Flexistipes sp.: one gene and its partner. The protein of the gene in region 2 interacts with the protein of the main gene of each other region in a pairwise test. Links are inferred from orthologs where the notes say so. Each region holds a gene or a part of one and is shown on either strand. Other genes may lie near its edges. The genes, in order: UMU13_RS01115 and topA.

Region 1 (3,204 bases), on a different replicon or contig from region 2:
TGAAAATAGTTATAGAAGAAAAGCGGCTTCCGTTTTCACATCTTAAGCAGTTTGATGTGGATAAAGTTGATTATTTCATTAATTCCGGAGAAGAATTTGCCCTTCTTTTTACAGCAAAAAAGGAACACGCCGTTGATAACTCTCTTAAAGAAAAAGGAATCGAAGTGTACGATATTGGTTACACGCAAAAAGGCTCCGGCGTATTCCTGGACAACGGAAAGAAACGGGTAAGCATATCATCAAAAGGTTACGAGCACAAATAATTAAATTTTATCAAGAATTTTTACCGGTATTTTCCCTTCCAGTTTATCCTTGAACAGTGCAGCGTCACTTTCTGAGCCGACAATAGCACCGTAGTGCATGGGGATAGCCAGTTTTGGGTTGATTGCAAGGGCTGCTTCCACGGCTTCTTCAGCCGTCATTACATATGTGCCGCTTACAGGGATAAAAGCTATATCTATATCTTCTAAATTTTTCATTTCAGGGATAAAGTCCGTATCCCCGGCCAGATAATATCTGGTGCCGTCCAAATCAAAGATAAAGCCCAGCCAGTTATTCTCTCTGGGGTGAAAGTCTTTCCCGATATTGTAAGCGTGCACTGCTTCAATGTTTACTCCTTTTATTTCAACACTGTCACCGGGTTTCATTGCCGTAACGCTGCCGTTAATTTTACTTTTGCAATCTTGTGAAGCGGCAATTTCCGTATCATTTTTTAACAGTTTGGCAATGTCATCAGGGCTGCAGTGATCATGATGTGAATGAGTAACCAAAATAATATCAGCCTTGCTTTCAGTAGTCAGTTGAAAAGGATCCGTAAAAATATTTACATTCTTTCCTCTGATTTCAAAAGTATCGTGCCCATGAGAATTAATGTTTTCAACTGTCATATGAACCTCCTGCAAATTTATGGAGCATATGCTGTAAACCTTTAAGACTAATTAAACAATTACAATTAATAATAAAATTTAATGTAAAAATTTCAAGGATTTACTCGTTGTTGAGCTGGTGCCAATTTTGTGAGAATTGCATATTATTGCGAAATGATATATTAATCAGTAAATGAATGAGAGATGATGGGGTTTACTAATAGATGTATACGGTGATAAAAGAAGGCTATGGGGAATACGAGGTGAAAAAGTCAAAGTTTATATCATACGTTGTTCCTTATAAAAATTTTGAAGGTAAACTCGAACAACTGAAAACGCAGCATCCCAAGGCAAGGCATATTGTCTGGGCATACAGGCATCTGCAGGAAGATCAGCAGATAGATGAAAACTGTACGGATGACGGTGAGCCGAAAAATACTTCCGGCAAACCCACCCTGAATATTTTATACCATAATGATATAATAAATACGGCTGTTTTTACCGTCCGATATTTCGGTGGGATACTTCTGGGAACCGGAGGACTTGTAAAAGCGTATACCGAGAGTGCAAACCGGGCACTTAACGATGCAACGGTAATTGATACTGCAAAACTCTATAAAAAACCTGTAAAAATAGGGTACGATAAAATCAACCATCTGGAATATCTTGCCGGCATATATTATCTGAAGATTGTGAACAGGGAATTTTTAGGCACCTATGTTATTTTTACGCTGCAGGGACAAAAAGAGGTGATAGACCGTCTTGAAGCGGAAGTGGGGAAGTAATAATTTGTTGAATCGTGTACGGGTTGAGTGGAGAATTAGTGATAAGTTTACCCGAATAGCCAAAAGCAACTATAAATAAATGTTTACTTCCACTTTCACGAACATTGAACGTTTAACTATCAACGGTTGCCTCCGCCACCGCCGTTACCACCCGAACCGGAACCTTCACCGTGACCTCCCATACCTCCGGCGTCACTCATTCCGCCGGCACCTTGCTGTCCGGAGCCTGACATACCGCCTCTACTGCCGTTCATTCCATCGGCATGCCCCACTGCAGAAGCGCCTCTGTAACCGGCACCTATACTTTTGGACACATTTTCTGTAAATCTGCCGGTATGGGTGCTTGAAAAATTTTCTCTGAAGCTTTGTCTCATCTGGCTCATTTCCTGATGAGTAAAATTATGCTGCATTGCCTGATTCAAAACTCCATTGATTTGTGATGACTGCACTCCCAGTCTACTCATGGTTTTAGCTGTTTCCGTAACCTCTTTTGCCATTTGAGACATATTGCGGTTTTGCTGCATATTTTGATTAAGCATACTGCCGACTGCCTGGATATCTTCTTTTTTCATACCGGCTGCCATAGCTTCTTTCACATTTTCTTCAATCTGCTGCCTGACAGATTTCTTTGATGCAAACTGAGCTGCAAATTTTGATGCGAACTCCTGCCTCTGAGCCATTTGGTTCAAAGCACGGCTAATCATCTGCCCTCTTACATTTTTTGCTATACCCTCGTTTACTTTATCTGTTAAATCACTGACAGGATATCCCCGCTGCTGGTAATCTTCCACCTTGTTAAGGAAATTGCTGACGGTACTTTTGCTGTATCCGTGCTGGTACATATTCTGTAATGTTTCAGCAACTTCCCTTGACTCAGTTGCGGCTTGACGCACCTGATTCTGCAATTCGGCGGGAGTATTGCTTATCAGCTCATCCATTTTCACTTCCGCGGCAGAGACAAATGTATTCAATACTATGCTCAATAGAAAAGCAGCTGTTATTGTTATTTTGTTCATTTTGCTTCCTCCAATAACCTTTTAAATATAAAACGGATTAACTGTGCTTTGGTTACATTAAAATTCCAGAATACATAATTTTCCGCCAAATTCGTCTTTAATTTTCATCATGCATTCAGGAAGATATACCTTCTCGTCCACTTTATAAAAAAACTTTATTTCTTCTACATTTGCCGGTTTGTCTAAGGTATATATCCAGTATCCCTCATTTCTTTTGAAATGACTGCCGGCATAATTGTTTATGTCTGAATAGAAGATGACTTTCTCTGCTCCATTTCCATTGTAATAAAACGAAAGAGAGTCTTCCGACTGCTTGACGTAATGCCTTGAGCATGCTGTTACTGCTAAAAAAAGTATAATAATTGTACCAACTTTTAATTTTATCATGCATTAACCTTCAATATACTGTTTTTGTTGCCGAATCCGTCTTCTACTTTATATATTGAAGTGGGATCAGCAACAACTTTTTTATCGTTGATCAGGTAAAAATATTTGTATTCACCGGGCTTGAGTTTTACTTCAGCTTCCCAGTAACCG
Region 2 (3,435 bases):
CGCTTTCAATAGACGAAATCTGCATGCATTCCGGTAAAAATGCTCCCACGGTAATCACTACTTTATCAGGGATGGAATTAAAAGGTATGGTTCAGTACGATATGGACGGCAAATACTCAGTCAGGAGGATTTAAATGGATAAAATTGTTATAGCCTTAAATCTTATAATAGATTACATAGATACAGACGAAATAGTGAGTGAAAAGGATATTACCGACTATCTTCAGAATACAGGTTTTGATGATTATGAAATAAGACAGACTCTTTCCATATTGAATTTCGGTGTTTACGACTCCCCGAAAGCTATGCGTATTTTCACTGTACCTGAGAAAAACAAAATTACGGAAAAAGCTCTCCAGTATCTTCAGAAACTCAATATGGCGGGAATTCTGGATTTTATTACACTTGATGAAATCATCGACAAATCACTGGAATCCTCAGATCAGAAAATCGACGTGGAGCAGATAAAACAGATAGCTCTTTACACTCTGCTTGAAAAAAAATCCTACATATTTAAGAACGACTACGAAAGAGACGAAGAAGATTATTATATACAGTAACAGGAAATCCAGCCTGATTCACATTATTTTAGAGGACGGGGTGCAGCTTCTATGTCAAATGTAAAATCAAATCAATCCCCACAAAAAAAGGGAAAAAATCTTGTTATTGTTGAATCTCCCGCCAAAGCTAGAACAATTGAGCGGTATCTTGGCAGGGATTTCACGGTAATGGCAAGTGTCGGACATGTAAGGGATCTGCCCAAAAATGAGTTGGGAGTTGAGATCGAAGATAACTTCACACCAAAATACAAAACAATAAAAGGCAAGAAAAAAATAATAGATGCACTGAAATCTGCAGCCAAAGAGGCGGATAAAATCTATCTTGCAACTGACCCGGACAGAGAAGGTGAAGCTATAGCCTGGCATATTGCTACCGCATTGAAAACAAAAGCGGATAATACATACCGTGTCCAGTTTAACGAAATTACAAAACAGGGAGTAAACGAAGGCATAAAAGAGCCCGGCAGAATTAATATGAACAGGGTGAATGCCCAGCAGTCCAGAAGAATTCTTGACAGGCTTGTCGGCTACAAGGTCAGCCCTCTTCTATGGAAACCTTTAAAATACGGTCTGTCTGCGGGAAGAGTCCAGTCCGTTGCCTTGAGACTGATATGCGAGCGTGAAGAGGAGATTGAAAAGTTTGTACCAAAGGAATACTGGACATTGGACGGATATTTTGAAAAATCCGCAGGCGCACCGGAGTCAAAAGGGGAAGCTGTAAAAGCACGGCTGGAAAAGAAAAACGGAAAGAAAATCGAAATACCTGATGAAAAAAAAGTAAGGGAAATTCTCAGTGACTTAGAAAACAAAGAAGCGAAAGTGACTGATGTCGCAAAAAAGGAACTCAGACAGTCCCCCGCTGCTCCTTTCATAACATCCACATTACAACAGGATGCCAACAGAAAACTGGGATTTACAGCTAAGAAAACCATGATGCTTGCCCAGCAGCTTTATGAAGGTATTTCTCTGGGCAATGAAGGGCCTGTGGGCCTGATCACTTATATGAGAACAGATTCCACAAGGGTATCTTCGGAATCTGTAAAGCAGGCTAAAACTTTTATCACAAAACACTTCGGTGAAAAATTTCTCGGCAAGGGGCGCTCTGCAAAATCACAAAAAAAGAAAGCGGGTACACAGGACGCTCATGAGGCAATCCGCCCGACGAATGTTGACAAATCACCTGATAATATTAAGAATTTTCTCACCAATGATCAGTACAAGCTTTATAAGCTTATATGGGATCGTTTTGTGGCAAGCCAGATGGCGCCGGCGCTATTTGATCAGAGCACCATTACCATTACCGTTGGCGATTACGAATTTATCACAAAAGGGAAAATACTTAAATTCCCAGGTTTTATGAAGCTGTATGTTGAATCCAAAGAAAACGGTGAGAATAACGAAGATTCTATTATATATGATGTTACAAAGGATGAAAAACTGGAAGTAAAAAACTATGAGGAAAAACAGCACTTCACGTCCCCTCCTCCGAGATATTCCGAAGCACGGCTTGTAAAAACTTTAGAACAAAAAGGTATAGGCCGCCCCAGTACATATGCATCGATAATTTCCACGATTATCGAAAGAAACTATGTTCTCCTTGAGGAAAAGAAATTCAGACCCACTGAATTGGGAAGAATTGTCAACAAGCTGTTGATTTCAAATTTCACAAATCTTTTCAATGCGGAATTTACGGCGGAAATGGAAAAAGAACTGGATCAGGTGGAATCCGGAAGCAAGGAATGGGTGGAACTGCTGAATGAATTTTATAAAGATTTCAGAAAAGAACTCGATAAGGCCGAAGATAAATTTGATGCAGATCTCACAATCGACGAAAAGTGTCCGAAATGCGACAAAAAGTTAATTATAAAATACGGTAAAAACGGCTCATTTATTGCCTGTTCCGGCTATCCTGACTGCAGATTTTCATGTAATTTTGAAAGGGATGAAAACGGTAAAATCAAACTGACCGATGAAAAAAACGGCAAATCCACAGGATTGAAGTGTGAAAAATGCGGAAGCGAACTTGTCATCAAGCAAAGCAGATACGGCGAAATACTGGCATGTTCGGCTTATCCTGATTGCAAAAATATAAAAAGTTTCCTTCGTTTAAATGATGGGACTCTGAAAGTAATAGAGCCCGGCGAGAAATTAGAGGACAAATGTCCCAAATGTGAATCCGAACTGGTTGTAAAAAGCGGCAAAAACGGTATATTTGCAGCCTGTAGTTCATACCCTGATTGCAACTATACTGCAAATATCAAAGTGGATGAAGATGGTAATTTAAAACCTCAGATACTTAAAATCGATACGGTTAAATGCGAAAAGTGTGATGCGGAAATGGTTTTAAAACGAAGCAGAAGAGGTTCTTTTTTCGCATGCCCCAACTACCCCGACTGCAAGAACACCAAAGCTGCCGTTACAAATGAAGACGGACTGGTTACTGTAAAACAGAAAAAAGCCAAGTCAAACACCGAATAATGAGAAACAATGTCAAGACAATAACCATTATCGGCGGCGGCCTGGCCGGCACGGAAGCCGCGTATCAGCTGGCTGAACACGGGTTTAATGTAAAGCTTTATGAAATGCGCCCCGATAAAATGACTCCCGCCCACTCCACTGGTTTCCTGGGAGAGCTTGTTTGCTCAAACTCTCTCAAATCAGAATCACTTTCCACCGGCAGCGGCCTTTTGAAAGCAGAGCTTGATAAACTGGGCAGTATTATTATTAAAACTGCTCAAGAAACAAGAGTTCCCGCCGGAAATTCTCTTGCCGTTGACAGACAGGCACTTGCCAGACAACTCACAGAAATTATAAAGCAGCATGAAAACATTGAGATAATAAATGAAGAAATAAAAGATATTCCTGCAGACAGGCC

The links.
Region 1: the proteins of topA (region 2) and UMU13_RS01115 interact in binary tests that used the Escherichia coli proteins (3 or more experiments, as listed by UniProt). The link is inferred for Flexistipes sp. from one-to-one orthologs.

The regions. Positions count from the first base shown.
Region 1 is NZ_JAXKVW010000001.1:250,902-254,105, forward strand. What follows is about bases 1-2,870. They hold UMU13_RS01115 (YigZ family protein), read left to right. Parts: upstream 1-1,090; coding sequence 1,091-1,651; downstream 1,652-2,870. Other genes in these bases: thiL (thiamine-phosphate kinase), read left to right, coding at 1-263; UMU13_RS01110 (MBL fold metallo-hydrolase), read right to left, coding at 264-887; UMU13_RS01120 (hypothetical protein), read right to left, coding at 1,771-2,667; UMU13_RS01125 (hypothetical protein), read right to left, coding at 2,725-2,870. Also shown: more of UMU13_RS01125, read right to left, coding at 2,871-3,054; UMU13_RS01130 (glycogen-binding domain-containing protein), read right to left, coding at 3,051-3,204.
Region 2 is NZ_JAXKVW010000013.1:56,360-59,794, reverse strand. The notes cover bases 224-3,324. They hold topA (type I DNA topoisomerase), read left to right. Parts: upstream 224-611; coding sequence 612-3,038; downstream 3,039-3,324. Other genes in these bases: trmFO (methylenetetrahydrofolate--tRNA-(uracil(54)-C(5))-methyltransferase (FADH(2)-oxidizing) TrmFO), read left to right, coding at 3,038-3,324; UMU13_RS09235 (DUF494 family protein), read left to right, coding at 224-560. Outside these bases: DNA-processing protein DprA, read left to right, coding at 1-134; more of UMU13_RS09235, read left to right, coding at 135-223; more of trmFO, read left to right, coding at 3,325-3,435. UniProt on the Escherichia coli protein: Releases the supercoiling and torsional tension of DNA, which is introduced during the DNA replication and transcription, by transiently cleaving and rejoining one strand of the DNA duplex.